DNA from 2 places in the Halomonas piscis genome. Region 1 is predicted to be linked to the other one. Evidence: predicted binding sites of a transcription regulator. Region 1 holds the regulator's gene; the other holds the start of a gene.

Region 1 (15,562 bases):
CCCTCGTCGAGAATGTCATCGACGATGACCACGTGGCGCCCGGCCATGGGAATCTCCGGCGAGACCCGCCAGAACAGCTCGCCGCCGGATAGCCGGCTGCGGTAGCGGGTCGCGTGGAGATAGTCCACTTCCAGCGGAAACCCCAGCCGAGTCAGCAGATGCCCGGTGGTGATCAGCCCGCCGTTCATCACGCAGTAGAACACCGGCAGCTTGTCCCCCAGGTCCCGGGTGATGGCTTCAGCCATGCGGTCCAGCGCCTGCTCCACCCGGGCCTGGGGGATCAGGCAGTCGGCTTCGTCCATCAGCGTGCGCATCGAGTCCCGGGACTCGAGCGCTTGTTTGTCCAGCTTGGCCATGTGCAGATCTTGCATGCGGGGTCCTGGGTGTTGAAAACGAAAGTCGAGAAGATAAAAGCGGCAGCCGTGACGCAGCGGCGTCCGGTCAGGCGCCGCTGTCGGCCAGCGCTTCGAGGCGGGCGCGTGCACGGCGCCAGCGGTTGAGCGCCGGCAGCGCGTCAAGTTCGGGGCGCGCTCGGCCGTAGCGCAGCTTGGCCGGACGACGGGTCTGGCGCTCCCGACAGACCGCCACGACCTCCCTGGCCGCTTCGCGGTCGTTGCACACCAGCAGCGTATCGCAGCCGGCCTTCAGCGCCGCCTCGGCGCGCGCCGCCGGGCCGCCCGCTTCGCGGGCCCCGGCCATGCTCAGATCGTCGGAGAAGATGCAGCCCTTGAAGCCCAGCGACTCGCGCAGCATGCCAAGCCAGCTGGGGGAAAATCCCGCCGGGCGGGGGTCAAAGGCGCTATAGATCACGTGGGCCGGCATCACGCCGTCGAGCTTTCCGGCCAGCCGGGCAAAGGGCACCAGATCCCGGGCCTTGAGCTCGGCCAGCGGCCGCTCGTCGACGGGCAGCTCCCGGTGGGAGTCCGCGGCGACGCCGCCGTGGCCGGGAAAGTGCTTGCCCACCGCCGCCATGCCCGCCTCGTGCAGCCCCAGAACAAAGGCCTCGCCCAGCACCGCGACGTGCTCCGGGTCGCCGGCGAAGCTGCGATCGCCAATGACGCTGGAAAAGCCGGTATCGACGTCCAGCACCGGGGCAAAGGTAAGATCCAGCCCGCAGGCGGCCATTTCCATGCCCAGCAGCCAGCCGGCGTCCCTGGCAAGCGCCGTCCCCTCTTCGGGGGCGATGGCAAAACGCTCGCCCAGCCTGGCCATGGGCGGCAGGCGAGTCACTCCCTGGCGCAGCCGCTGTACCCGGCCGCCTTCCTGATCCACGGCGATCAGCAGCTCCGGGCACTGACGGCGAATGGCGGCGCACAGCCGGCTGACCTGGGCGGCACTTTCCACGTTGCGGGCAAAAAGGATAACCCCGCCGACCGCAGGATCGCGCAGCAGGCGCGCTTCGGCGGCGTCGAGGGCGGGCCCCTCTAGGTCGAGCATGACCGGGCCAATGGGTTGCGTCATGGTGAGAGTCCTGCAAAAGGGAACGTAATTTTAGCCGATCGCTGCCGGCTGTCAAAAACGCCGCAGGCCGACTGCCTGAAGGGCGGCCCGGCTCAGCCGTCGCCGCCGTGTAGCCATACCGGGGTGCCCGGCGGCGTCTGCGCGAACACCTTGATCAGATCATCCAGCCGCAGGCGCACGCAGCCGTGGGACTGGGCCACGCCCATGGGCTCGCTCGGCGGCGTGCCGTGCAGATAGATATAGCGACGCTGGGTATCCACGCGGCCGCCGCGGTTGCGCCCCGACTCCAGCCCGCACAGCCACAGAATACGGCCGAGAATCCAGTCGCGCCCGGGGTGCGCCCGCGCCAGCGCCTCGGAATAGACCTCGCCGGTCGGGCGCCGGCCGCGAAATACCGCTTCCCGGGGCGCGTTCTCGCCAACGGCGGCGCGCACGTAGTGCCAGCCCAGCGGCGTTTGCCCGCTGCCGTCCTGCTGGCCGGCGCCGGCCTTGCCGGTCGACACCGCCACGGCTTCGCCCGGCACCCGGCCGTGCCACAGGACAAGCCGCTGACGGGCCAGGTCGATCTCGAGCCAGGGGGCGTCGGCGGGCGGAAGGTCGTGGAGCTTGGGCGTACGCATGGGACTCCTTTGGCTGACTTGGCCGGTCAGGTGTCGGGTGCCTCGGGGAGCGGCGCGTTCATTGCCGCCACCACCACCGGGCGCAGGCGCCTGACCAGATCGCGAACGGATACCGGCTGAGCATAGTCCTTTTCGGCGATGTCCTTGAGGGCATCGAGCCCCGACAGGGTAAAAACTACCGTGCCCAGCATGAAATGCAGCCGCCAGAAACGCTCGGCATCGGGCAGCTCCGGCGTCGCCCGGCGCACCAGCCCGGCAAAGCGGGTGAAAACGTCGCCGTAGTGCTGCTGGATATGGCGGCGAAGGTGGCCCTGGGCCTGGCTGTACGCCAGCCCCAGAAGGCGCATGAACACCTTGAGGCTGTCGCGCTCGGCAGGCACCGCCAACACCGTTTCGGCCATGCTTTCCAACAGCGCTTCGAGCGGAATAACTCCGCCCTGATAGCGGGTCTCGAGCGTATCGAGCGCGTCGTGAAAGCGCACCGAGAAGGGGTCAAGGTAGCGTGAAAAAACCGCCTGGATCAGCGCCTTCTTGGAACCGAAATGATAGTTCACCGCCGCCAGGTTGACGCCTGCCCTGCCGGTGATCGTGCGCAGCGACGTTTCGGCAAAGCCGCGCTCGGCAAACAGCACCTCGGCGGTATCCAGAATGCGCGTGGTTGTGTCCGCCCGGGCCATGCGGCGCTCCTTGTCAAAGGCTGCAGGTAAACGGCAGCCGCTAAACGACTGCTTGCAACGAGGGTTTGAAACATTCGGGAATATTACGCCAGCGCCCGGCACGGCTCAATCGGCGGCGCTCGGCGCGGGCGCTATACTGGACATAGAGCCATACTGTATACTTGACCACTTGATACGCCGATCCTTTATCCTGCCGGTGGTTCAAGCAGCCGACACCGCCGGCTCCTGGCACTTGCGACACGGGAGTTTTCCATGACCCAGCGTTTGACCGCTCGCCAGCAGAACGTCTACGACTTCATCGTCAAAACCATGGGCGAATACGGCTACCCGCCCACCCGTGCCGAGATCGCCCGGGCGCTGGGGTTTCGTTCGCCCAACGCCGCGGAGGAGCATCTGCGCGCCCTGGAGCGCAAGGGGGCTATCCGCATCATTCGCAACACTTCCCGAGGGATACGCCTGCCCGCGGCGGAAACGCCCGACGAGCCGTCAGCCGAGAGCCCCCAGGGACTGCCGATTATCGGCGAGGTCGCCGCCGGCAGCCCCATTCTTGCCGCCGAGCACATTGACCGCTACTGCCCGCTGCCCGCCGAGTACTTCACCCCCCGCGCGGACTATCTGCTGCGGGTGCGCGGGCTGTCGATGCAGGACGCCGGCATTCTGGAAGGAGACCTGCTGGCGGTACACCGCACCGAACGCGTTCGCGACGGCCAGATCGTCGTGGCAAGGCTTGAGGACGACGTCACCGTCAAGCGTTTCAGGCGCCGGGGCCATCGGGTTCAGCTGCTCGCGGAAAACGCCGACTTCGCCCCCATCGATATCGACCTTCGCACCCAGGCGCTGGAGATCGAAGGCGTGGGCGTGGGCGTCATCCGCGGCGGCAACGGCCAGGCGCTGAGCTAGTCCGCTGCTGGCTACCCTCGCTACTGCCTGTCGATGTAGCGGTGGTCGTTGAAGGTGGCCACCCAGTCCGGGTGGTACACCATCAGAATGATCAGCAGCATACCGGTGATGAAGGCTTCCGAGGGCATCAGCAGCGGCAGAAACATCGCGTATTCCTTGGCCAGCAGCACCGCCTGGGCATCCTGGCTGCCGACCAGAATGAGTCCCACCGCGGTGAGCCCGCCGGCCAGGGTGGCCACCGCCGCCCCGAAAAACCCGCAGATAAACATGAACAGCATGACGTTGTCCAGCAGCTTGCGGTCGACGAAGCGCCAGATCAGCCCCACCACAATCGCCGGCACCACGCCGGTCACCAGCACGTTGACGCCTAGCAGCGTCCACTCGTTGCGCCCGATCGCCACCATCGCCACGTTGACCATGACGTTGCTCAAAAGCGCCAGCGGCGCCTTGAACAGCAAAAGCAGCAGGGTAGTAAACACCAGGTGCAGGGTCAGCCAGTCCACCGCCTGGGCGCGCAGCTGCCAGAGCAGGATGACTCCCATGGTCGCGGCCAGCCAGCGGTGCTGAAGTGCGGTGTCATCGACAAGCGCCAGCCAGGGCCTGAGCGTCGCGACCCAGGCCAGCAGGCCGATACACAGGGCCGCGCACAGTACCAGCAGCCAGGGGGCCAGCACACTTTGGGCAAACGACATAGCAACCTCGGCAAGACGTCATCGGAAAGACAGTCGGGGCGCGCAGTCTGACACTCCCCGCCCGCCGCGCCAAGCGCTTTGGGCGAGGGTTCTTGGGTCGCCCTAACGAATCGCGGCGTAGGGCGCACCGGGCGGCGGCGATTGAGCCCGGCCCCGGCCATCCCGTATAGTAAAGCCCCACTTTCAAGGCTTTTTTTACCCTGATGGATCCCGCACGCGTCACCGTTCGTCCCCGCTACCGCTCTCCCTTGCGCCTGCTGCCGCTTGGCGGCTGCGGCGAGATCGGCATGAACCTGACGCTTTACGGCTACGCCAGCGAATGGATCGCCGTGGACTGCGGCATGATGATCCGTCAGGATCTGCCCGACGCGCCGCTGCAGGTGCCCAACCTGGAAACGCCCCGCCGTCTGGGCATTACGCCCCGGGCGCTGTTCATCACCCACGGGCACGAAGACCACATCGGCGCGGCGGCCTGGCTGTGGCCGCACTGGCAGTGTCCAATCTATGCCACGCCGCTGGCCGCCGGGCTTTTGCGGCTGAAGTTTGCCGAGCACGGCCTGGCAGCGGACGTGATTCGCGTCATCGAGCCCGGGGAGGCCCTGGCCGCCGGGCCTTTCACCCTGCGCTACCTGCCGCTCCCCCACTCCATTCCCGAAAGCTGCGCGCTGCTGATTGCCGCCGGCCGCTACCGCACGCTGCACACCGGCGACTGGAAGCTGGATCCGGAACCGCTGGCAGGGCCCACGTTTGACCCCGAACGGTTTCGCGCGCTGGCGCCGGTGGACCTGGTCGTCGGCGATTCCACCAACGCCCCGGTAGCCGGGCACTCGGCGAGCGAAGGCGACGTCGCCCGCGCGCTTGCCGAGACCCTTGGCGAATGCAGAGGCCGGGTGGTGGTCTCATGCTTTGCCAGCAACGTCGCGCGCATTGTCGCCGTCGCTCGCGCAGCGCAGAAGACCGGCCGGCGCATCAGCCTGATGGGGCGCTCCATGGAGCGCATGGTCGGCGTGGCCCGGGGGCTTGGCTACCTGGAAGAGCTGCCGCCGCTGGTACCCGTGCATGATCTGGGCTATCTGCCGCCCGAAGAAGTCGTGGTGATTGCCACCGGCAGCCAGGGCGAACCTCGGGCGGCGCTGACGCGACTGGCCCAGGGGCGCCACCCCCACCTGGCGCTTGCCGCCGGCGACAGCGTGATCTTTTCGGCCAAGGCCATTCCCGGCAACGAGCGCCCCATCGAGCGGCTCAAGACCCGGCTCGGCCAGCTCGGCGTCACCCTGTTCGACGAATTCAGCCGGCCGTCGCTGCACGCTACCGGGCACCCCGCCCGGGACGAACTGACCACCCTCTATCGCTGGGTCAGGCCGCGCCACCTGCTGCCCGTTCACGGCGAGGCGCTGCACCAGCGGGCGCACCGCGAGCTTGCCGAAGGGCTCGGCATCAGCGCGCCGCTGTCGCCGCTCAACGGCGACATGCTGCGCTTCGATACCGAGGGCCTTCACCGGGAGGCGCGCTCCCCGCAGCCGCCCTGCATCGTCAGCCAGAACGCCGTGGTGGCCCACCCGGGGCTCGACGGCTCAACGGCTCGGCACCCGCGCCGGGGCAGTCTCTACCTCGCCCTGCCGGTCACCGCCACCGACACCGGCTGGGCGCGCATCGGCCGGCTGATGCTGGAAAATACCGGCGCCAGCTCGCTGGACGAAGACAGCTTCAGCGACTGGCTGGACGAGCAGCTTTACGCCATTGCCGCCGACACCCTGGCCGAACTGCGCCAGGCGCTCAGACCGCGGCTTCTGGCCTGGCTTGGCGAGCGCATGCAGCACCTGCCCGAGATCCACCTGCAGATCATGGCCGCGGAAGCGCCCTCCCCCGGCTAAGCCCTGGCGATGGCCAGGCGCTAGCCGCCGGCGCCCCAGCGATCGGCATCGGCATAGTCGGACTCGCGCTCACTGACCCAGTAGTCGCCGCTCCGAGCATGCTCCTTTTTCCAGAACGGCGCCCGGGTCTTGAGAAAGTCCATGATGAAATCGCAGGCCTCGAAGGCGTCCCGACGGTGGGCACTGGCCGTGCTCACCCGCACGATACCGTCACCCGGCGCCATGTAGCCGACCCGATGGACGATACGCACGGCCTTGAGCGACCACCGCTCCCAGGCCTGTCGGCCGATGTCCTCCAGCGTGCGTTCGGTCATGCCCGGATAGTGCTCAAGGGTCAGGCCGGTCACGTCCGGCGACTCGTTGAAATCCCGCACCAGGCCTGTGAAGCTCACCACGGCGCCGATATCCTTACGCTCCCGGCAGAGCTCGCGGCTGTCGTCCGCGACGCCAAAAGGCTCGCGCTGAACGCTGACGCGAATGTCCATGTCCTGGCGAACGCTCATGCCTAGCCTCCCGTGACGGGCGGAAAGAACGCCACTTCGTCTTCGTCGGTAATGCGTGCGCTGTCGTTGGCCATGACCTGGTTGATGGCGCACAGCACGCGGCGTTCGCGCAGCGCGTCAAAGGCCGGGTCCCGGGCGGCAAGCGCGGCCTTGAGGCCGGCAACGTCGCAGTTTTCCAGCTGCTCCAGCTCGACCAGGGTTTCGCTTTCGCCCACGCGCTCGCGAAGCTCGGCGAGAAACTTGACCCGCACCCCGGGGGCATCGCTGCGCACGCCGAGCGAGATTTCCCTGGCGGCGCTGTCGCCGGTGACGATAGGGTCCTCCACGTCGCTGCCCGGGCGCTGATAGTCGCCGCTCTTGCCGCCGCTTTTGTGCTCCAGCTGCACCGCCTCGATATGCATGCCCTTGTCCACCGCCTTGCACATGTCATAAAGCGTCAAACAGGCCACCGATACCGCCGTCAGCGCTTCCATTTCCACGCCGGTGCGGCCGGTCAGCCGGCAGCGCGCCTCGACGTTGACGCAGCTGCGGGCGGTATCCAGCTCAAACGCGAGCTCTACCTTGGTCAGCGCCAGGGCATGGCACAGCGGGATCAGCTCATGGGTACGCTTGGCCGCCTGAATGCCGGCGATGCGCGCCGTGGCAATCACGTCGCCCTTGGGCAGCGCGCCGTCGGCAAGCAGCGCAAGCGTCTCGGGCGCCATCACGATCCGTCCGGACGCCACGGCTTCCCGGCGGCTTTCCTCCTTGTCGCCCACGTCCACCATGCTGGCTTCGCCGCGGGCGTTAAGATGTGTCAAATGCATGTTGTGTCACCTTCGCTGTTGCTCTGCTCCGCCGCCGTCTCGACGGTCGGCCGACCGGCCACCCACTGCGCGACCCAGCGCGCCACTGCCGGCACGTCGTCGAGGTCAAGCCGATCAACGCCCGGCGCCGGGCCGTGCTGCTCAAGCGCGGCGCGCTCGTCCTGCTTGCAGGCCACGGCGCATACCCAGGGGTCCTGAAAGATCGCCGGATCGCCCACGCCGTCGCGATAAAGCACCAGCTTGGGCAGCGGCCAGGCCTTGAAACCTTCGGCAATGACGAGATCCGGCGCGTGGGGCACCATCAGCTCGATCAGCCGTTCAAGATCGGGCTCGCTCTGGCCGGGGGTTTCCTGCATCAGCGCAAAGCGCTCCCGGGACGCGACCAGCATGGGCGCGGCGCCGGCGCTGCGCAGCCGGTAGCTGTCCTTGCCGGGCTTGTCGACGTCAAAGGCGTGGTGAGCATGTTTGATAACCCCCACGTTCAGGCCGCGCTCGCCAAGTCGCGGCAGCAGCTGCTCAAGCAACGTGGTTTTGCCCGTGCCGCTCCACGCGGACACGGCAAGCACCGGGAACGGCGCATCAAAGTCGGATGCCGACATGCTGTCTCCTGATCAATACCTGCGGCTATTCATCATCACTGGCGCGGGGCAGCGCCCAGTTAAGCACAATCCCCACCACCGCGGCCAGACTCACGCCCTGCAGGGTAAACTGGCCGTTGCCGAACTGCATGCCGCCAATGCCGAACACCAGAATCAGCGACGCCACGACAAGGTTGCGCGGCGCGGTGAGCGCCTGGCCGGCGCGCACCAGGGTGTTCATCCCCACCACGGCAATCGAGCCGAATAACAGCGTCATGATCCCGCCCATGACCGGGCCGGGGATGGTCTGCAAAAACGCCCCGAGCTTGGCGACAAAGGCCAGCATGATAGCGGTCACGGCGGCCACGATCATGTAGCTGGGATTGAACGCCCGGGTCAGCGTCACCGCCCCGGTGACCTCGGAATAGGTGGTGTTGGGCGGCCCGCCGAACAGCGCCGCGGCCATGGTCGCCAGGCCGTCGCCCAGCAGGGTGCGGTGCAGGCCGGGCTTCTCCAGATAGTTTTGCCGCGTTACCGAGCCGATCGCCACCATGTCGCCGATGTGCTCCACCGCCGGGGCAATGGCCACCGGCACCATGAACAGCATCGCCGCCCAGTGAAACGTCGGCAGCGTAAAGGCCGGCAGCGCCACCCAGGCGCTCTCCCGTATCGGGGCAAAGTCGACCGCGCCCATCGCCAGCGCCAGCGCGTAGCCGGTGGCAATGCCGCCCATGATCGGCACCAGGCGCAACAGTCCGCGGCCGAACACCGCCAGCACCAGCGTCACCAGCAGGCTCGCCATGGACAGCACGATGGCCCGGCCGTAGCCGATGTGGTCGCTGGTTTCCCCGGTCGCCATCTCTACCGCCACCGGCGCCAGCGCCAGGCCGATAACCATGATGATCGGCCCCACCACGATCGGCGGCAGCAGCCGATGCAGCCAGGCCGTCCCTTTCAGCCGCACGGCCTGGGACACGGCCACGTAGGCCAGGCCCGCCGCCATGAGCCCGCCGAGCGTGGCCGGAATGCCGAAGCTCGCCACCGATCCCTGAATCGGAGCGATGAAGGCAAAGGACGAGGCCAGAAACACCGGCACGCTCGAGCGCGTCACCGCGTGGAAGATCAGCGTACCCACGCCGGCGGTAAACAGCGCCACGCTCGGCGAAAGGCCGGTGAGCAGCGGCACCAGCACCAGCGAGCCGAAGGCGACGAACAGCATCTGCACGCCGGTGAGGAGTAGTCGAGGCCAGGACTCGGCCGGAGCGGGGTGACTCACTGGGTAGAGACTCCTTTGGTGATCGGCACGCACCGGCGCCGCGCGGGTGACAAAAAAATGCCCCCGGCGCCAGGGCGCAAGGGGCACGGAGCAGCGGACACGGCCTAGCGCGTCCCGAAAATCTTGTCGCCGGCATCGCCAAGGCCGGGGACGATGTAGCCGTTCTCGTCCAGCCGCTCGTCTATCGAGGCGGTATAGATTTCGACGTCGGGGTAGGCCTCTTCCACCCGGGCGATACCTTCAGGAGCGGCCACCAGCACGATCACCTTCATCCGGCGGCAGCCGCGCCGATGGAGCATGTCAAGGGTGGCCACCATGGAGCCGCCGGTGGCGAGCATGGGGTCGATCACCACGGCCAGGCGCGCCTCGATATCGTTGGCCAGCTTGTCGAAGTACGGCACCGGCTCGAAGGTTTCCTCGTCGCGGTAGAGCCCCACCACGCTGATGCGCGCGCTGGGCAGCAAATCGGTCACGCCTTCCAGCATGCCGAGTCCGGCGCGCAGAATCGGCACCACGGTGACCTTCTTGCCCTTGAGCCGCCGGGTGGCAATGGGCTCGCCGTTCCACCCCCGAATCTCGTGATCTTCCAGCACCAGCCCCTGGGTGGCTTCGTAGGTCAACAGCTTGGCGACCTCGCCGGCCAGTTCGCGAAAGCTCTTGGTGCTGAGATCGGCTTCGCGCAGCAGGCCGAGCTTGTGCTGCACCAGCGGGTGGTTGATGGCGTGAACACTCATGAGGGTTCCTCGTTTTTCGGGGGCGGCATCAGCAAATTGCGCGATATTCTACGCCTGTCCCCGGCCGGGTGAAACCTTTTCCGGCAGCTGCCATACGATCGGCTCGCGCCCCTGGGCGGCCAGAAAGGCGTTGGCCCGGGAGAAATGTCGGGTGCCGAAGAAGCCGCGATGCGCCGACAGCGGCGACGGGTGCGGCGCCTCGAGCACCAGGTGGCGCGACTGATCGATCAGCGCCTTTTTCTGCCGGGCGTGGCCGCCCCAGAGCAGAAATACACAGGGCGGCGCCTGGGCACTGACGGTCTCGATGGCACGGTCGGTAAAGGTTTCCCAGCCCTGCCCGCGGTGCGCGGCCGCGCGGCCCTGCTCCACGGTGAGCGCGGTATTGAGCAAAAGCACGCCCTGGCGCGCCCAGTCTTCCAGAAACCCGTGCTGGACCGGGGTAAAGCCCACGTCGCTGGCAAGCTCTTTATAGACGTTCACCAGCGAGGGCGGCACCTTCACCCCGGGCTTGACCGAAAAGCACAGCCCGTGGGCCTGGCCCGGGCCGTGATAAGGATCCTGGCCAAGAATCACCACCTTCACCGCCGACAGCGGCGTCAGCTCGAAGGCGCGAAACCACTGGCTGGAATGCGGATAAATGACCTTTTTCGCCGCTTTTTCCTCGGCGAGAAAGCGCCGCAGCGCCTGCATGTAATCGGCCCGGAACTCCTCGCCCAGCCAGCGACTCCATTCCTCGGGTAGCGGGTTTGCCATGCTCACTCCGAAACGTCTCGACCAATGGCTTTTGCGCGCGGCTTACTTTCTGATCTGGTCCGCCAGCGGCTCGACGTAAGCGACGCCCATGTCCCAGGGAAACTGGATCCAGCAGTTCTGGCCCACCTCGGTGAGGTACTGATCCACCAGCGGACGGCCTTCGGGCTTGGCGTACACGGTGACAAAGTGCGCCCTGGGCAGCATGTCGCGCACCGCTCGGGCGGTCTTGCCGGTATCCACCAGGTCGTCCACCAGCAGCCAGCCTTCGCCGTCGTGGTCCACGCCCTTGAGCACCTCGAGGCCGCCCTGCTCCTGGCGGTCATAGCTTTTGATGCACACGGTATCGATCAGGCGCACGTTCAGCTCCCGGGCGATCAGCGCCGCCGGTATCAAACCGCCACGGGTAATGGCGATGATGCCCTGAAAGTTTCGCTCGACCAGCTCGCGGCTCAGCTGGCGCACGTCGCGGTGCAGCTGGTCCCAGGATACGGTGAAGTGCTGATGATAGCGTTCGCTGCTCATGGGACGTTACTCGTCTTCGGTGAAGGAACAAACCGCGAATACGCCATAGCCGGCATCGCGAATTTTCTGTGACCCGCCAAGCTCGGGCAGATCAATGATAGTCGACGTCTCGACCACGCGGCCACCGCTGCGCTGGATCAGGTTGGCCGCCGCGAGCATGGTGCCCCCGGTAGCAATCAGATCATCCACCAGCAGAATGCGGTCGTTCGGCCGGAAGGCATCGGCGTGGAGCTCGACCTCGGAGTGGCCGTACTCCAGCTTGTAGGTTTCGCTTACGGTCTTGAACGGCAGCTTGCCTTTCTTGCGCACCGGCACAAAGCTTGTGCCCAGCTCGTAGGCCAGCGGCGCGCCGACGATAAAGCCCCGGGCGTCAATGGAGGCAATGGCGTCCAGCTGCATGTCCCGGTAGCGGTGGACGAAGCTTTCGATCAGCTTGCGAAACGCCGCGCTGTTCTGCAAAAGCGGCGTGATATCGCGGAAGTTGACGCCCTGTTCCGGCCAGTTCGGCACCGTGCGAATCACCGACTTGATATAGTCGCCGTAGATACTCATCGCGTCTCTCATGGGCTGATGGATGATCAGGATTTACAAATATACGAACTTGCCGACGAACAGCAGCGCCAGAATGACGATGGCCGGATTCAGCTCGCGAAAGCGACCGGACAGCAGCTTGATCGCCACATAGCTGACAAATCCGAGCGCGATGCCCTCGGCAATGGAATAGGTCAACGGCATGCCGACGGCCGCCAGCAGCACGGGGGCGGCATCGGTGGGGTCTTCCCAGTTGGCGTAAGCCAGGCTGCCGGCCATCAGCACGGCCACGTACAGCAGCGCGCCGGCAGTGGCGTAGGCCGGGATTGAGCCTGCCAGCGGCGCAAAGAACAGGCTGATCAGAAACATCCCGGCGACCACCACCGCGGTCAGCCCGGTGCGCCCGCCGGAGGCAATGCCCGCGGTGGATTCGATGTAGCTGGTGGTGGTGGAAGTGCCCAGCACCGCGCCGGCCATGGAGGCGCCGCTGTCGGCGACCATGGCGCGCCCCAGCCGCGGCAGCCTGCCGTCTTCGTCGAGCAGCTTGCCGCGGTGGGCCACGCCTACCAGCGTGCCCGAGGTGTCGAACAGGTCCACGAAGAGAAAGGCAAACACCACGCTGATCATGGCCACGTCAAACGCCCCGGCCAGATCCATCTGCATAAAGGTTGGCGCGATGGACGGCGGCATGGAGACCAAGCCGCCGTAGGCGTTATGCCCAAGCAGGGTCGCGACCAGGGTGACCCCCAGAATGCCGATCAGCACCGCGCCGGTCACGCGCAGGTACGAAAGCGCGGTAATCACGAAAAAGCCGACCAGGGCATAGACGGCGGCGGGCTCGGTCAAGTCGCCAAGGGCCACGAAGGTCGCCGGGTTGGCCACCACGATGCCGGCGTTTTTCAGCGCGATCATCGCAAGAAACAGGCCGATACCCGCGGCGATGCCCAGCCGCAGCGTGAGCGGAATCGAGTTGATGATCCATTCGCGCACGCGCAGAACGCCCAGCAGGAAAAAGCACAGCCCCGAGAAAAACACCGCGCCGAGCGCCGCCTCCCAGGTATAGCCCATGCCCAGCACCACGGTGTAGGTAAAAAAGGCGTTGAGCCCCATGCCCGGCGCCTGGGCGATGGGATAGTTGGCCCAGATGCCCATGATCAGACAGCCCATGGCCGCCGCCAGGCAGGTGGCGACGAAGACCGCGCCGTAGTCCATCCCCGCCTCCGAGAGAATGCTCGGGTTGACGAAGATGATGTAGGCCATGGTGAGGAACGTCGTCACCCCGGCGATGATCTCGGTTTTTATATCGGTGCCGTGCTCGGCGAGCCTGAAGTGGCTATGGAGAAAATTCATGGACTTTTTTATCCTTCGCGCCGGCAGAGGTCTCGGCAGGGTAAGAAAAGCCGCCTATCTTACCCAAAGGCGCGCCGCGATGCGAACGCGACACGTGCCGCCCGCGCGTCAAATCGCCTCGTATCGGCTTTGCAGAAAGCGCTCCGCCGTCTCCACGATGGCCTGGGTTTGCGGATCGATCTCGAGGTTGACGCCGTCCCCCGGCCTGCGCTCGCCAAGGGTGGTGCGCGCCAGGGTTTCGGGGATCAAGTCAACGCAGAACATTGCCGGCTCATCCGTCGGGCGGCGCACCTCCCCCACCGTCAGGCTGATGCCATCGATGCCGATATAGCCCTTGTCGAAGACAAAGCGCACGCACGGCTCGGGCAGCGCAAACCACAGCCGGCGATTATCCGGGGCCTCTTCAACAAAAAGCACCTCGGCGACGCTCATCACGTGGCCGGACATGGCATGCCCGCCGATCTCGTCGCCAAAGCGCGCCGCCCGCTCGATGTTGACGCGACTGCCCGCGACAACTTCGCCGAGGTTGGTCACCCGCAGGGTTTCGCGCATCAGGTCGAAATGCACATGAGCGCCGTCTAACGCGGTTACCGTCAGGCATACGCCGTTGTGCGCCACCGATGCCCCGGTTTCAAGCCCCTGGCGAAGCGCCTCGGGCATGGCCACCACGTGGGTGCGAAACGCCTCGCGCTCGCGCACCTCCACCACTTCTGCCGTGCCCTGCACGATACCGGTAAACATGGGTTGTCTCCTCTTGACGTTCGCAGCCCGGCTCACGGAGCCGGCGGAGTATTGTGCCATTCGCGCTCGGCGCCTGCAGGCGAAAGCGCGGCTTTTTTCCCGCCCTGTACCGACACAAAAAAGGGTGGCCGGCTGTTTACCGCCACCCTTCGCCTGGCTATGCAGCCTGGCAGATCGTGCTTAGTAGTAGCTGTCGTACGGCGCGATGTTCCACACGCGCTCCCGGGTCTTTTCCTCGTCGACGGGCACGGAGAGCTCCTCCAGCACTCGGCGGGCCACTGCGAGCTCTTTTTCGGCTTCCTCCCTGTCCTGGTACATGAACTCGTCCGACGATTCCTCGGGGGCGATGGCGACTTTCTCCTCCAGGTTGTCGACCACCATCTGCTGGTGCTTGCGCATGTACGCCCTGGTTTCATCCACCCAGGCCGGCTGAACGGAGCGGTTGATATCGGCGCTCTGGGTATAGGTGTCGTAGGTCTGGCGGTAGACCAGGTCGCCGTTGGCGCGAACGTCGGCAATGGCCGCGTTCAGGTCGTCGTTGGTCAGGTCGTCCGGATTCAGCGGCGTTTCCCGCCTGGGTCCGCCAATGCCTCGGTGGGTCAGATAGAACGGGAACATGCTCTTGATGAGCTTGCCCACGGGCAAAACGGTATTGCCGTCGGCGTCGCGCCCCTTGGGCTGCACGCCCTGAATGGCCACGTGGGACGATTCCGGGCGCACGATTTCCTTGGGCGGCAGAATTCCGTGGCGCAGTATTTCCCGAACGCTGGTGCCGGAAATGCCCACCCTGACGCTTTCATCGTGGGGGCACGACTGATCCGTGGCGACGGTGTTGCAGCGCACGCAGAAAAAGGCCTCGTGGAAGGTGCGAATATCGATGCCGATCTCTTCGGGCGCATACTGGTCAAAAATGCTCTGGCTGGCGTACTTGTCGTAATAGTCGCCAACGCCGGCGTAGTCGCGGCCGACGATTTTGTGCGTGCAGCCAAAGTTTTTCAGGATCAGCGCGTGCAGTATCGCCTCCTGAGGTCCGGCAAAGACGTAGGTCACGCGCAGCGGGCAGAGGATAGTCCTGTCCTTGGGGTAGTACTGCTCGAGCACCCCGCGGTACGCCAGCATCCGGTATTCGTGGCGCGTGAATTCGCGCTTGGCCATCTCCACCAGCGGGCAGACCAGCAGGCCGTCCACCTCTTCCAGCAGATTTTTGTGCATGTATTCGTGGCCGCGGTGCATGGGGTTGGCCCCGGTCACGAAGCCGGCCACTGTCTTGAACTCCTTTTCCACGTAGAACAGCTGCCAGGCGTCCTTGGGCTCCATTCTGAGCGGCTCAAACGGCCCCCAGTCCGGCCGGTTCAGCAGGGTGATTTTGCCGCCGAGCGCCGTGTCGCCCATGCGCCGATAGATGGCGTCCACTCCGGGGTGTTTCCGATCGGTGGTGCCAAAAACGTGCTGCGCCCGGTAGTCCCTGTCGTAGGAAAAAATGTCTTCCGCGTTGAGAATTGCCACCGGCTCCTGATTGACGTCGATCAGCACGACGTCATCGC
Region 2 (15,562 bases), 1.1 Mb from region 1:
CAACGCCGATCACGTTGCCCTGTGCCGGCGTCTGCTGGCCAGGCAAACCGGCGACGAACGGCCGTTTCTGTGGCTCAACCAGACCCACGGCGCCCGGGTGCAGCAGCACTATCCCCGGCGCACCGCGCTGCAAAGCGAGATCCCCGAGGCCGACGCCGCCGTGGCCGACAGCGCCGACTACGCCTGCGTGGTGCTCACCGCCGACTGCCTGCCGGTGTTTTTCTGCAACCGCACCGGCACCCGGGTGGCCGTGGCCCATGCCGGCTGGCGCGGGCTTGCCGGCGGCGTGCTGGAAGCCACGGTGGCGGCGCTCAACACCCCGACAGAAGAAATCATCGCCTGGCTGGGGCCGGCGATTTCCAACGCCCAGTTCGAGGTCGGACCCGAAGTCTTCGACGCCTTCGTCGCCGTGCACCCCGAGGCCGAAGACGCCTTCGACCTGAGCCCCTACCGGCTGGGCCACTACATGGCCGACCTTTACCGGCTGGCCCGGCTGCGCCTCGAGCGACTGGGCATCGATGAGGTCAGCGGCGGGCACTTCTGCACCGCCAGCGAGTCGCGTTTTTACTCCTACCGCCGCGACAACGGCCAGACCGGGCGGATGGCAAGCGTCATCTGGCTGGACTGACGAGCGCCCGACGCCTTCCACTTGAAACGCGTCCCCCCCGGCGCCATCTCTCTAGGCAAACGACACCGCCGGACGGCGTTCCGCCCGGCGGCCTGATGATCAAGAGGATGGCCGGCGCGCCGAGTGCCGAGTACCAAGTACGCTTGGCCGCCTTGCCATGCCGGGAGGAATACCGTTCATGCGATTCGACAAGTTTACTGCCAGACTGCAAAACGCCATTGCCGATGCCCAGTCGCTGGCCGTGGGGCAGGGCCATAACCAGATAGCGCCGGCGCACCTGCTGATGACGCTGGTGGACAGCGCCGATACCGGGATGAAGTCGCTGGTGGAAAAGGCCGGCGGCAACGCTTCCACCCTGCGCGACACCCTGAGCCGCCAGGTGGATGACCTGCCCCGGGTCAGCCAGTTCGACGGCGACGTGCAGCCGTCCAAGGAGCTGATCAAGCTTTTCAACCTCACCGACCGCGAGGCCCAGAAGCGCGGCGATCAGTTCATCGCCTCGGAGCTGGTGCTGCTGGCCGCTCTGGAGAGCGGTGGCGACGCGGCGCGCGCGCTCAAGCAGGCGGGCATCGGACGCCGGGCGCTGGAAACCGCCATCGACGACGTGCGCGGCGGCGAAAACGTCACCGACCCCAACGCCGAGGAGTCCCGGGAGGCGCTGGAAAAGTACACCCAGGACCTGACCCAGCGGGCCCTGGACGGCAAGCTCGATCCGGTGATCGGCCGGGACGACGAGATCCGCCGCACCATTCAGGTGCTCCAGCGGCGCACCAAGAACAACCCGGTGCTCATCGGCGACCCCGGCGTGGGCAAGACTGCCATCGTCGAGGGATTGGCCAGCCGCATTGTCAACGGCGAAGTGCCCGAAGGGCTCAAGGACAAGCGCGTGCTGGCGCTGGACCTGGGGGCGCTGCTGGCCGGGGCCAAGTTCCGCGGCGAGTTCGAGGAGCGGCTGAAGGCCGTGCTCAAGGAGCTGTCCGAGGAAGAGGGTCGCATCATCCTCTTTATCGACGAGCTGCACACCATGGTCGGGGCGGGCAAGGCCGAAGGTTCGATGGATGCCGGCAACATGCTCAAGCCCGCCCTGGCTCGGGGCGAGCTGCACTGCGTGGGCGCCACCACCCTGGACGAGTATCGCCAGAACATCGAAAAGGACGCCGCGCTCGAGCGCCGTTTCCAGAAGGTGCTGGTGGACGAGCCGGACGAAGAGGATACCGTGGCGATTCTGCGCGGGCTCAAGGAGCGCTACGAAGTCCACCACGGAGTGGATATCACCGACTCGGCGATCATCGCCGCGGCCAAGCTTTCCACCCGCTACATCACCGATCGCAAGCTGCCCGACAAGGCCATCGACCTGGTGGACGAGGCCGCGTCGCGCATTCGCATGGAGCTGGACTCCATGCCCGAGGAGATGGATCGGCTCGACCGCCGGCTGATCCAGCTCAAGATGGAGCGCGAGGCGCTGAAGAAGGAAACCGACGCCGCCTCGCAAAAGCGCCTGGAAGCACTGGAAGAAGAGATCCACGAGCTTGAGCGCGAGTACGCCGACCTCGACGAAATCTGGAAGGCGGAAAAGGCCAGCATCCAGGGTGCGGCGCAGTTCAAGGCCGAGCTGGAACAGGCCCGGCTGGACCTGGAGCAGGCCCGGCGCCAGGGCGATTTGGGGCGGATGTCGGAAATCCAGTACGGCACCATTCCCGAGCTCGAGCGCAAGGTGGCCGAAAGCAGCGAAAGCGAAGAGGCCGATACCGCTACCCATCAGCTCTTGCGCTCCAACGTCACCGAGGAAGAAATCGCCGAGGTGGTATCGCGCTGGACGGGCATTCCCGTGGCCAAGATGCTCGAGGGCGAGCGCGAAAAGCTGTTGCGCATGGAAGACGCCCTGCACGAGCGGGTGATCGGCCAGGCCGAGGCGGTGCAGGCGGTGTCCAACGCCGTGCGCCGCTCCCGGGCCGGGCTTGCCGACCCGCACCGGCCCAACGGCTCGTTTCTCTTCCTTGGCCCCACCGGGGTGGGCAAGACCGAGCTGTGCAAGGCGCTTGCCACCTTCCTCTTCGATACCGAAGAGGCCATGGTGCGGGTGGACATGTCCGAGTTCATGGAAAAGCACTCCGTGGCCCGGCTGATCGGCGCGCCCCCGGGCTACGTGGGCTACGAGGAGGGCGGCTACCTCACCGAGGCCGTGCGCCGCAAGCCCTATTCGGTGCTGCTCCTCGACGAGGTGGAGAAGGCCCACGCGGACGTGTTCAACATTCTGCTCCAGGTGCTGGAAGACGGCCGACTCACCGACGGCCAGGGCCGCACGGTGGACTTTCGCAACACCGTGATCGTGATGACCTCGAACCTGGGCTCGGACATTATCCAGCGCATGGGCGGCGACCAGAGCGATACGGAAAGCGGCGATTACGAGACCATGCGCAGCGCAGTCATGGAGGTCGTGGGCAGCCATTTCCGCCCGGAGCTTGTCAACCGCATCGACGAAGTGGTGGTCTTCCACGCCCTGGGTCAGGAGCAGATCCAGGCCATTGCCGGCATTCAGCTGGAGCGTTTGCGCGAGCGTCTGGCCGAGCACGACCTGAGCCTCGACGTCAGCGATGACGCCATGGCCCAGCTGGCGGTGGCCGGGTTTGACCCGGTGTTCGGCGCCCGGCCGCTCAAGCGGGCGATCCAGAGCCGGATCGAAAACCCCCTGGCCCAGGATCTGCTGGCGGGCAGGTTTGCCCCCGGCAGCGTGATCCGCGTCTCGGCAGAGGACGGGCAGCTCACGTTTGAGTAAATCCGCTATGGATACGAGCGAAGCGAAGTGATCTCCTTGCCGGTGGTATGGGCACGACACCCCGAGATTGCTTCGCGACGCTCAATGAAAGGGACTCCTCCCCACTCCGATGCCTCATCGGGCAGAATGGCGTTGAGACCACCAAAAGAGGGGGAAGAGTCATGAACCAGCATACGGCGATTGGCATTGATTTGGCAAAGCAGGCGTTTCAGGTGTGCATCGTGAATACCCGTCAACAACGCGTTCGTACCAACAAAGTGCTGAAGCGCGCGGAGCTGCTGGATTACCTGCGGCGTCAGCCAAGCTGTCGCGTCTTCATGGAGGCCTGCGGCGGCTCGCATCACTGGTCGCGGCAGTTCCAGGCCATGGGGCATGAGGTACGGCTTATTGCACCGCAGTTTGTCACCCCGTTTCGCAAGGGGCATAAGACCGATGCCAACGATGCGCTGGCGATCGTGGAGGCCGGGTTGCGACCCCACATGCGTTTTGTGCCTCAGAAAAACCTGGAGCAGCAGGACCTGCAGAGCCTGCATCGCATCCGAGATCGTTACATCAAACAGCGCACCCAGCTGATCAACCAGGTACATGGCCTGCTGCAGGAATACGGCATTGTCTCCGGGCGCGGTCAGGCGGCCCTGAAGCGGACCCTGTGGCGTGTGCTGGAGGACGCGGAGAACGAACTGACGTTCACGATACGCGAGCTGCTGGCCGACCAAATGGCCGAGCTGGACCATCAAAATGAGCGCATTCACCGCCTGGACAAGCAAATGGAGCAGCTGAGCCGCGCCATTCCGGCGTGTCAGCGGCTGCAGGCCGTGGAAGGCGTCGGCCCCGTCGTTGCCACCCAGCTCTACAGCGCCCTGGGTAACGGCAAGGCGTTCAGCAAAGGACGACAGGCGTCGGCCTACCTGGGCCTGACACCGCGCCAGTTCAGCAGCGGCGGCAAGGTGGCCATGACGGGGATAGGCCGAACCGGCCAGCTCTCCCTCAAGGCCGCGCTGATCCGCGGGGCGCATTCGGTAATCCAGCGGCTGGGCGACAAGCAGGACAGCAAAAGCCACTGGCTGAGAGCGCTGGTCGACCGCGTGGGCAAGAACAAGGCGGCCGTTGCCCTGGCCAACAAAACCGTGCGAGTGGCCTGGGCGCTGCTGCACGGCAACACGACGTACCGGGCGGATTATGTAGACACCGAATTCCAGTGCTGATGGCCGGTTGGCCACCAGTACAGGGGATGCTGGCACGCTAGTGCCATCACCTTGTTGCCGAGCCACGAGGGATGAAAAACAGGTCAGACCGACCTTCTCAAAACCTGATCATTGCGATGGCTGAAAGGCCTAATGCTCGTTGAGGAGAGAAGGTGCGCGACGTTCATCAGGGTCAGGGGATAGCGACCCCGTATAAAGACCGACTATACGCACGCATCGGCTGTGTTTTTCAGGCTTTCGAGGCTTGCAACCGGGGAGGAGTCCCTATACGCAATGACGCCGCGATAAAGTGTGTGGCAGGAGCCTGAGAAAAGCCCCGAGGCCTATGGCAACGGGGCTTTTTTTCGCCGCTTTCCCGCCGTGGCGGGCCCCGGCGGTTGACAAGCCAGAGCGCTAATGGAATCTTGAGGGTTCCTGATTTGCGGGCGCGGAACCCACGGGCAACCCCCTATCCCCGCGCGAAGGGTAGGCGTCAAGAAGCCTCTACCCGCCGAAGGACTTCCGGGCTTGGGCTGACCGCCCGACCTGGCCAATGCCCCGACGCGGTAAACCGCCGTGAGAGAGTGCAGGCCCTAACCGGGCCACATGCCAGGGTTTGGCATCAGGTGCCGGTGCAACCGGCAGCGGCATACCGCCGCACTCGACATGGTGGGCAACTGCCCGCCGATGGCACTCGAGACCTTCAGGGGAGAAACACTGTGGAACTGCTTTCCGGCGCAGACATGATCGCCCGCTTCTTGCAAGATGAGGGCGTTGAATACATTTACGGCTACCCCGGCGGAGCGGCGCTGCATATCTATGACGCGCTTTTCCGTCAGGAGGAAGTGAAGCACATTCTGGTGCGTCACGAGCAGGCGGCCACCCACGCCGCCGACGGCTATGCCCGGGCATCGGGTCAGCCCGGCACGGTGCTGGTCACCTCCGGCCCCGGCGCTACCAACGCCGTCACCGGCATTGCCACCGCCTACATGGACTCGATTCCCATGGTGGTGCTGTGCGGCCAGGTGGCGAGCCACCTGATCGGCGATGACGCCTTTCAGGAAACCGACATCGTCGGCGTGACCCGGCCGATCGTCAAGCACAGCTTTGCGATCCGCCATCCGTCCGAGATTCCCGAGGTGCTGAAGAAGGCCTACTACCTCGCCTCGACCGGCCGTCCGGGGCCGGTGGTCGTGGATATTCCCAAGGACATGACCGCGCCTACCGAGCGCTACGAGTACGCCTATCCCAGGAAGGTCAGGATGCGCTCGTACAATCCGGTCACCCGGGGCCACACCGGCCAGATCAAAAAGGCCGTGGAGCTGATGCTCAAGGCCCGCCGTCCGGTGTTCTACACCGGTGGCGGCGTGGTCCTGGGCAACGCCGGCGACGGCCTGACCAACCTGGTACAGAAGCTTGGCTACCCGATCACCACCACGCTGATGGGCATGGGCGCCTATCCTCAGAGCGACAGCCAGTGCCTGGGCTGGCTGGGCATGCACGGCTCCTACGAGTCCAACATGGCCATGCACCATGCCGACGTGGTGATTGCCATTGGCGCGCGCTTTGACGATCGGGTGACCAACAACGTCTCCAAGTTCTGCCCCACGGCCAAGATCATCCATGTGGACGTGGACCCGAGCTCGATCTCCAAGACGGTGCACGCCGACGTGCCCATCGTCGGGCCGGCTTCCAGCGTGATCAACGAGATGATCAGCCTCACCCAAAGCAAGGAAATCGCCAACCCCGACGCCCTTGCCGACTGGTGGGAGCAGATCGAGAGCTGGCGCGCCGAACGCGCGGGCAAGCTCTACGAGCCTTCCCGGGAGGGCGAGATCCTGAAGCCTCAGGAGGTCATCGAAGCCGTCTGCGAAAAGACACGCGGCGAGGCGTTTGTCACCACCGACGTTGGCCAGCACCAGATGTTTGCCGCCCAGTACTACCAGTTCGACAAGCCGCGGCGCTTCGTCACCTCCGGCGGGCTTGGCACCATGGGCTTCGGCTTTCCCGCGGCCATGGGCATCAAGCTGAACTATCCCGAAGACGACGTGGTGTGCATTACCGGCGAGGGCAGCTTCCAGATGATGATGCAGGAGCTGTCCACCTGTAAGCAGTACGGCATCGGGGTCAAGATCATCAACCTGAACAACGCCTCGCTGGGCATGGTGCGCCAGTGGCAGGACTTGAACTACAAGTCCCGCCACGCGCACTCCTACGTGGAATCGATGCCCGACTTTCATCTGCTGACCCAGGCCTACGGCTTCACCGCCATCACGGTGAACACCCTGGACGAGCTGGGGCCGGCCCTTGAGCGGGTGTTTGAAGACAAGCACGAGCTGGTGTTCCTGGATGTCAAAGTCGACCCCTTCGAGCACGTCTATCCGATGCAGGTGCCGTTAGGCTCCATGCGTGACATGCTGCTGTCCAAAACGGAGCGTACCTGATGCGTCATATCATCTCGATTCTGATGGAAAACGAACCGGGTGCCCTGTCGCGTGTGGTCGGTCTGTTTTCGCAGCGTAACTTCAACATCGAAACGCTCAACGTCGCGCCCACCGATGACGAGTCGCTGTCGCGGCTGACGGTAACCACCGTCGGCGACGACCGCGTGGTCGAGCAGATCACCAAGCAGCTGAACAAGCTCATCGACGTGGTCAAACTGGTGGATCTGACCGAGGGCAACCACATCGAGCGCGAGCTGATGCTGGTCAAGGTCAAGGCGCTGGGCGCCGCGCGCGACGAGGTCAAGCGCACCGCGGACATCTTCCGCGCCCAGATCGTCGACGTGACGCCGAGTCTCTACACCGTGCAGATCACCGGCGATGCCAGCAAGCTCGATGCCTTCCTCCAGGCCATGGCGCCGGTGGGCATTCTGGAAGTGGCGCGCACCGGCGTCTCCGGCATCGCCCGAGGGGAAAAGGTGCTGACGCTGTAGCAAGCGTCTTAATCCCGGTAAACCCGAAAGGCCGCTTTTAGCGGCCTTTTTTATTGACCGCAAAGGTTTGTCCCAAGCAGCTGTGCGGCAGGCGGGCGACCCGGTCGCGCGACGCCCGCTTCCTGTCTTGCCGGCTGCCATTCCGCGGTTGACGAATACTTGTCTTCGAGCATAAAATTTAGCCTTAGCTAACTAACTTGAACTATGCTGCCTGCTCGCTATTGCCGTGCGTGCCCGTGTACAAAGCGGTCCAAAGATCGTTCGACGCCTGGCGATAGCAACGTCTTGTCCGGCTATAGAGGGCTGGAGCTGGAAGGTTCGACAGATGATATCCATACAAGACCTCACGGTCTCATACGGTAATTACAAAGCTCTGGATGGCATAACGCTGAGTACCGGCAGGGGCCGGCTGGTCGGCGTCATTGGCCCCAACGGGTCCGGCAAGTCCACCTTCATCAAGGCCCTTATGGGGCTTATCCCGCGTGACCATGGCCATATCCGCATACTTGACCGGCCGCTGAAGAAGGTCAGGCACCGGGTTGCCTATGTGCCCCAGCACACGGGCGTCGACTGGGACTTTCCCATCAACGTGGTCAATACCGTCCTGCTCGGCACCTATCCCAGGCTGGGCTACTTTCGCTGGCCCGGCCGCAAGCAGAAGGCGCTGGCAGCCGCCTGCCTGGAAGAGGTGGGGCTGCAGCCTTACGCAAAACGGCAGATCGGCGCCCTGTCCGGTGGGCAGCAGCAGCGGGTCTTTCTGGCTCGGGCGCTAGCCCAGGAGGCCGACCTGTTTTTGCTCGACGAGCCGTTTGTCGGCATCGACGTCGATAGCGAGGCCACCATCATCAAGGTGCTGAAAAGACTCCGCGATGAGGGCAAGACGGTGCTGATTGTGCATCACGATCTGTCTCGGGCAGCCGAGTATTTTGACGATTTGATTCTGCTCAACAAAAAGCTGCTCGCCTACGGCACGGCCGCAGACGTTATCGAGCCGGACCAGCTCTTCCAGGCTTACGAAAGCCAGATCCCCTTCCTGAACGCCAGCTGATACAGGAGCGCCCGCATGACCGTTGTGGAATTCATCAACGACATCGTCCAATACGATTTCGTGCGCAAGGGCCTGTTCGCTTCGATCATGGTCGGGGTGATCTGTGGCGTGCTCGGCTGCTTCATCGTACTCCGGGGGTTGGCGCTCATGGGTGATGCCGTATCGCACGCCATCGTCCCCGGCGTGGCCGTTTCTTTCATCCTGTCGATCAACATCTTCTATGGCGCCGTGGCCGCCGGCGTTCTGGCGGCCCTGGGGATCGGCTACGTCAAGCAACACAGCCGCATCAAGATGGATTCCTCCATCGGCATCGTGTTTACCGCCTTTCTGGCGCTCGGGGTTCTTCTTGTCCGCCATGCCAAAAGCGGCATCAAACTCGACAACCTCATGTTCGGCAGCCTCACCTCCGTGCAGAGCAGCGACATGTGGCTGACGCTGGTCATCGGCGCGGTGGTGCTGCTGACTCTGCTGCTGTTCTACAAGGAGCTGGTGGTATCGACCTTCGATCCCGTCATGGCGGCGGCCTACGGCCTGCCCACCGGGCTTATTCATTATGCCCTCATGGTGCTGCTGACCCTGGTGACCGTGGCCTCGATGCAGACAGTGGGCGTCATTCTGGTGGTCTCGCTGCTGATCATGCCGGCATCAACGGCCTATCTTCTGACCAATCGGCTCAGCATCATGATGCTGTTATCAGCGTTGTTCGGCGTCATGTCCACCCTGGTCGGCCTGTATTACAGCTTCTCCTACGATCTTCAGTCCGGTGCCGTCATCGTGCTTGCCGCCTTCGCCATCTTTGCGCTTGTCTTTTTCCTGGCGCCCGGCCGAGGCGTGCTGTGGCTGGCGATCGGCAAGCTGATGCGCTTGCCGCGGCGGCGAGCATCGAAACGCGATGTCCTCACCCAACTCACCCACAAGGGAGATCCGTCACCGTGAATGTCCACCTACCCATGCGTTACCTCCGCCTGAGCCTGATGGGGCTCACGCTCATCGCCTCCGCAGGCCACGCCGCGGCCAACGAGGGCAAGGTTCAGGCTGTCGGAAGCTTCACCATCGTCTCCGATATCGTGGAGCAGGTCGGGGGAGATCGCGTGGATGTCTACAACATCATCAAGTCCGGTAACGATCCGCACGAATGGGACCCTTCGCCCAGGGATACCAAGAAGACGGCCGATGCCGATGCCGTCTTCTATTTTGGCTGGAACCTGGAAGGTATCGAGGGCGATAGCGCTCGGTATAACTGGGTCAGGAAACTGCTGAGATCGGTCGACAAGGATCCGGACGCCGTTTTCACCCTCTCGGACGGGATCGAGCAAAAAAAGATCGGGATAGTCGAGAAGAACAAGGGCAAGGTCAACCCGCACGCCTTCACCAGCCCCAGAGCCGGCCTCATCATGACGAGGAATGCCCGCGACGCCCTGATCCAGGTCGACCCGGAGCATGCGGAAGACTACAAGGCGAATGCCGCCGCCTTGTCGGACGAGCTGAAATCGCTTGATCAGGCCTACCAGAGAGAGCTTCAGGCGCTGCCCGAAGAAAACCGTGTTCTGTTCACCGGCGAGAGAGCTTTCCAGTATCTGGCCGAGGACTATGGTCTGGAGGAAGGCTTCATCTGGGAGATCGACGGCAGCGACGAGGGCACGCCTGCCCAGATCAAGCGGGCCATCAGGTTCGTCAAAGAACATAATCCGCCGTCCCTGTTCTATGAATACAACGATGACGAGCGGCCGATGAACACGGTTGCCGATGCCACCGGCGTCGAGGTTTCGGGCACGTTGATTTCCGATGATATCGGCGAAGCCGATAGCTATGTGGACTATCTGAAACACAACCTGGAAACCATCGTCGACGGCCTGTCTTCCTCTGGGAGCTCCTCCGTCGAATAACGGCCGCAGCGACAGATGTCGCTTTGGTCGCGCTCGTTTGGCCCGAACAGACTCGTTGCCGTTTGTGGCCATCCTACCCCTCTTCACTCCGGCCCGGCAGGCCCTGGCGGCCTGCTTCGCCCGGCGTAGCCGGCCTCCTGCAAAACCCTTGTGAGTCCACCAGTGTGAGTCAACCAGCGGTGGCGCGCTTTCAATGCGCCGGGCGCTGGCTTGAGTGGAGCATCTCCCGGGCGTGGGCGAGGGTCTGGTCGGAAAGGTTGACCCCGCCGAGCATGCGCGCCAGCTCGCTGACTCGGCCGCCTTCGTCGAGCAGCGCCATTTCGGTACGGGTGGTGTTGCGCCGGGCGCGCTTTTCGATGTGCAGGTGGGCGTGGGCCTGGGCGGCGACCTGGGGCAGGTGAGTGACGGTCATCACCTGGCCGCTGTCCCCCAGCCGGCGCAGCAGCTTGCCGACGATTTCCGCCGTGGCGCCGGATACGCCGACGTCCACCTCGTCAAAGATCAGGCTGGGAATGGTGGAGTGGCTGGCGGCAACCACCTGGATGGCCAGGCTGATGCGCGACAGCTCGCCGCCCGAGGCCACCTTGGCCAGCGGGCGGGCCGGCTGGCCGGGATTGGCGCTGATATGGAACTGCACCCGCTCGAGCCCTTCGGCGGCAGGTCTCTCTCGGGGCTGCAGGACCACGTCGAAATGCGCCTTGTCCATGGCCAGAAACGCCAGCTGCTGCTGGACTTCGTCGGCAAAGGCGGTAGCGGCACGGCGTCGCGCCTCGCCCAGGGCCTTGGCCAGCTGCCGGTAGCGCTCGCCGCGCGCGTTGACCGCCTCGCTCAGAGTGTCCAGATCGTTATCGCCGGCGTCGAGCCGGTCAAGCTCCGCGCGCAGCTCGGCGTGGAGGCCGGGCAGCTCCTCCGGTGCCACCTGGTGCTTGCGGGCGACGCGGTGGGCATCGCTCAGGCGGCCTTCCACGAAGCCGAGCCGCTCGGGGTCAAGCTCGGTGCTGGCGGCCAGGTGGTTGAGCTCGCTGGCGGCTTCTTCCAGCTGAATGCGGGCGTCATCGAGAATGGTCAGGGTGTTGGCCAGCGCGCCGCGGTCGCTGCCCGGCAGATCGCCTAGCCGGCTTTGCGCCTGCTGCAGCAGCGCAAGGGCTCCGCCGTTATCGCTTTCGCAGCAGTCGGCGGCAAACTGCGTGTCGCGCAGAATCTCTTCGGCGTGAGCCAGCGTCTGCTGTTCTTCCTCCAGGCTCGGCAGCTCTTCCTCGGCCAGCGCCAGCTGGTCGAGCTCTTCGACCTGGTAGCGCAGCAGCTGGCGCCGCGCTTCCACTTCGTCTCCCTGATCGCGGAGCCTTTTCAGCCGCCGGCGGGCCTCCTGCCAGTCATGAAAGGCCGCGGCCAGCTCGCCGGCGTCGTCGCCCAGGCCGGCGTAGTTGTCGAGCAGCGCCAGGTGGCTGTCTTCGCGCAGCAGCGCCTGGTGGGCGTGCTGGCCGTGGATCTGGATCAGCCGCTCACCCAGCGCTTTCAGATCGCTGATGGCAGCGGGCTGGCCGTTGATCCACGCCTTGCTGCGCCCGGCAGCGCTCACCACCCGGCGCAGCAAGCACTCATCGCAGGGCAGCTCGCGCTCGGCAAGCCAGGCCCGGGCCGCGGGCAGACGGCTGATGTCGAAGCGGGCGGAGAGGTCGGCACGCTCGCAGCCGTGGCGCACGCTGGCGCTATCGGCGCGGCTCCCCAGGCACAGGCCCAGGGCGCCCAGGAGAATGGATTTGCCCGCCCCGGTTTCTCCGGTGATAGCGGTCATGCCGCCCTGGATGTCGAGCTCCAGACGGTCAACGATGGCGAAATCCTGGATGGCGAGCTGAGTGAGCATGGGACCTCCGGGGGCTGATGGGGTGGTTGCCAGCGCGGGAGATAGCAAAGGTGGATGAACGTTCAGCATTTGGGTTTTTATACAGTAGTTGCACTTGGCTCGCAATACCAGGCGACACGGCACTTGAGATGGCGCACATGATCCCCATATACCGCACAGACCCAAGACGTGAATGGGCTGAATCACAGCCACTATCCTCAGGAGACACCGATGGCTAAAGATCCCCAGACCCCGCTCGACGACGAGCTCGCCCGCCACGACCAGGACGACGCCCAGACACCCGAAGGCGAAGCCGAGGCCCGCGAGGCGGCCGAGAAGGCCGAGCAGCAGCCCGCCGAAGCGGAGCTGGACAGCGTGATCGACGACGAGGGCGACACCGTCAGCACCGAGGCGGAAAGCGACAACCCCGAAGCGGAAATGCTCGCGGCCAGGGTGGAAGAGCTCGAGCAGGAGCTGGCCGATACCAAGGACCAGTCGCTGCGCACCGCGGCCGAGGCGCAGAACGTGCGTCGCCGGGCCGAGCAGGACGCCGAGAAGGCGCGCAAGTTTGCTCTGGAAAAGTTCGTCAAGGAGCTTTTGCCGGTCATCGACAGCCTGGAGAAAGCCCTGGACGCCATGGGTGAAGACGCCACCGAAGCCCACCGCGAAGGCGTTTCCATGACGCTCAAGATGCAGCTGGACGTGCTGGGCAAGTTCGGCGTCGAGCCGGTGGACCCTCACGGCGAGCCGTTTGATCCCCAGCTCCACGAGGCCATGACCATGGTGCCCAATCCGGAGATGGAGCCCAATACGGTGATGGAAGTCATCCAGAAAGGCTATCTGCTCAACGGCCGCCTGGTGCGCCCGGCAATGGTCGTGGTGAGCAAAAAAGCCGAGTGATACGGCTAAAACAGCCCTTGAAATGCTGCCGGCGACCCCCAGATAACACAGCAGCCCGGCGGTAATCGCCAACGCAGAGTTTGGCTGACGCCATTTTTTGTCACGACGCCGCCCACCGCGACGGCGCGTCATCAACAAATTCGAGGTTTCTTATGGGACGCATAATCGGGATTGACCTGGGTACTACCAACTCCTGCCTGTCGGTACTCGACGGCGACAGCCCCAAGGTCATCGAAAACGCTGAAGGCGGCCGCACCACGCCGTCGGTAGTCGCCTACGCTGAAGACGGCGAGATTCTTGTGGGTCAGGCGGCCAAGCGCCAGGCCGTGACCAACCCGGAAAACACCATCTACGCCATCAAGCGTCTGATCGGTCGTCAATATGACGACAAGGTCGTCCAGAAAGACATCAAGATGGTGCCCTACAAGATTGCCAAGGCCGACAACGGCGACGCCTGGGTAGAAGTGAAGGGCAACAAGATGGCGCCGCCCCAGGTCAGCGCGGAAATTCTCAAGAAGATGAAGACCACCGCTGAGGACTATCTGGGCGAAGACGTGACCGAAGCGGTGATCACCGTGCCGGCCTACTTCAACGACAGCCAGCGCCAGGCGACCAAGGACGCCGGCCGCATCGCCGGGCTTGAGGTCAAGCGCATCATCAACGAGCCCACGGCGGCGGCGCTGGCCTACGGCATGGACAAGTCCCGCGGCGACCGCACCATTGCGGTTTACGACCTGGGCGGCGGCACCTTCGACATCTCCATCATCGAGGTGGCTGACGTCGACGGCGAAACCCAGTTCGAGGTGCTGGCCACCAACGGCGACACCTTCCTCGGCGGCGAGGACTTTGACCTGGCGCTGATCAACTACCTGGTCGACCAGTTCAAGTCCGACAGCGGCATGGATCTCTCCGGCGACAACCTGGCCATGCAGCGCCTCAAGGAAGCCGCCGAGAAGGCCAAGATCGAGCTGTCCAGCGCCCAGCAGACCGACGTCAACCTGCCCTACATCACCGCGGACAACACCGGTCCCAAGCACCTCAACGTCAAGGTGACCCGGGCCAAGATGGAAGCGCTGGTGGAAGACCTGGTGGCGCGCTCGCTGGAGCCGTGCAAGACCTCGCTCAAGGATGCCGGCCTGTCCGCGTCCGAGGTCGACGACGTCATTCTCGTGGGCGGCCAGACCCGCATGCCCAAGGTGCAGGAAAAAGTGGCCGAGTTCTTCGGCAAGGACGCCCGCAAGGACGTCAACCCGGACGAAGCCGTGGCCATGGGGGCTGCCATCCAGGGCGGCGTGCTGGGCGGCGACGTCAAGGACGTGCTGCTGCTCGACGTCACGCCGCTGACCCTGGGTATCGAAACCATGGGTGGCGTGATGACGCCGCTGATCGAGAAGAACACCACCATCCCGACGAAGAAGACCCAGACCTTCTCCACCGCGGATGACAACCAGACCGCCGTGACCATCCACGCGGTGCAGGGCGAGCGCAAGCAGGTGTCGCAGAACAAGTCGCTGGGCCGCTTCGACCTGGCCGACATTCCGCCGGCGCCCCGCGGCGTGCCGCAGATCGAAGTCGCCTTCGATCTCGACGCCAACGGCATCCTCAACGTCTCGGCCAAGGACAAGGCCACCGGCAAGGAACAGTCCATCGTCATCAAGGCCTCCAGCGGTCTGACCGACGAAGAGATCGAGCAGATGGTCCAGGACGCCGAGGCCAACGCCGACGAGGACAAGAAGTTCGAAGAGCTGGTGACCCTGCGCAACCAGGCCGACGGCATGATCCACGCCACGCGCAAGACGCTGGAAGAAGCCGGCGACAAGGCCACCGACGACGAGAAGCAGAACATCGAAACGGCGATCAACGAGCTTGAAGAGGCTGTCAAGGGCGACGACGCCGAGGACATCCAGAAGAAGCTCGACGCGCTGACCGAAGCTTCCGGCGGCCTGGCCCAGAAGATGTACGCCGAGCAGGAAGGCCAGCAGGCCGGCGGCGAAGGTGGCGAAGGCGACGCCAACGCCAAGCAGGAAGACGACGTGGTTGACGCCGAGTACGAAGAAGTCAACGACGATCAGAAAAAGCAGTAATGCGCTTTCTGTAAAGGCAGGCGGCGACGCGGGGGGCAACTCCCGCGTTGCTGTTTGCGCAGGCCGTATTCAGCTAACCAGTGCTCAAGCTAACCAGGAGGCGTGGGACGCATGTCCAAACGCGATTATTATGAAGTCCTGGGGGTCGATAAAGGGGCCGATCAGAAAGAGATCAAAAAGGCCTACCGCCGCCTGGCGCAGAAGTATCACCCCGACCGTAACCCGGACGATGACACCGCCGCCGAGAAGTTTCGCGAGGTGTCCGAAGCCTACGAGGT

Evidence for each region. The regulator LexA, encoded in region 1, represses DNA repair genes until DNA is damaged. The targets are predictions, from matches to a motif close to TACTGTNTANNTANACAGTA.
Region 2: recN (DNA repair protein RecN) is a predicted target of LexA. The motif match lies at 12,389-12,408, and genes of this name have one in related genera.

What each region holds. Positions count from the first base shown of each region.
Region 1 is NZ_CP119391.1:1,633,447-1,649,008, reverse strand. It holds gene P1P91_RS07735 (hypoxanthine-guanine phosphoribosyltransferase) at 1-356, opposite strand, end outside; gene nagZ (beta-N-acetylhexosaminidase) at 442-1,461, opposite strand; gene P1P91_RS07725 (L,D-transpeptidase) at 1,554-2,081, opposite strand; gene P1P91_RS07720 (TetR/AcrR family transcriptional regulator) at 2,108-2,758, opposite strand; gene lexA (transcriptional repressor LexA) at 3,011-3,658, shown strand; gene P1P91_RS07710 (energy-coupling factor ABC transporter permease) at 3,679-4,350, opposite strand; gene P1P91_RS07705 (ribonuclease J) at 4,638-6,224, shown strand; gene moaE (molybdopterin synthase catalytic subunit MoaE) at 6,245-6,727, opposite strand; gene moaC (cyclic pyranopterin monophosphate synthase MoaC) at 6,730-7,533, opposite strand; gene mobB (molybdopterin-guanine dinucleotide biosynthesis protein B) at 7,524-8,132, opposite strand; gene P1P91_RS07685 (uracil-xanthine permease family protein) at 8,158-9,330, opposite strand; gene upp (uracil phosphoribosyltransferase) at 9,492-10,121, opposite strand; gene ung (uracil-DNA glycosylase) at 10,170-10,874, opposite strand; gene gpt (xanthine phosphoribosyltransferase) at 10,917-11,396, opposite strand; gene P1P91_RS07665 (adenine phosphoribosyltransferase) at 11,403-11,948, opposite strand; gene P1P91_RS07660 (NCS2 family permease) at 11,982-13,277, opposite strand; gene P1P91_RS07655 (riboflavin synthase subunit alpha) at 13,386-14,018, opposite strand; gene P1P91_RS07650 (sulfate adenylyltransferase) at 14,199-15,562, opposite strand, start outside.
Region 2 is NZ_CP119391.1:563,156-578,717, forward strand. It holds gene pgeF (peptidoglycan editing factor PgeF) at 1-628, shown strand, start outside; gene clpB (ATP-dependent chaperone ClpB) at 807-3,404, shown strand; gene P1P91_RS02720 (IS110 family RNA-guided transposase) at 3,566-4,609, shown strand; gene P1P91_RS02725 (acetolactate synthase 3 large subunit) at 5,308-7,032, shown strand; gene ilvN (acetolactate synthase small subunit) at 7,032-7,523, shown strand; gene P1P91_RS02735 (metal ABC transporter ATP-binding protein) at 7,849-8,571, shown strand; gene P1P91_RS02740 (metal ABC transporter permease) at 8,587-9,507, shown strand; gene P1P91_RS02745 (metal ABC transporter solute-binding protein, Zn/Mn family) at 9,504-10,457, shown strand; gene recN (DNA repair protein RecN) at 10,648-12,321, opposite strand; gene grpE (nucleotide exchange factor GrpE) at 12,532-13,200, shown strand; gene dnaK (molecular chaperone DnaK) at 13,353-15,284, shown strand; gene dnaJ (molecular chaperone DnaJ) at 15,396-15,562, shown strand, end outside.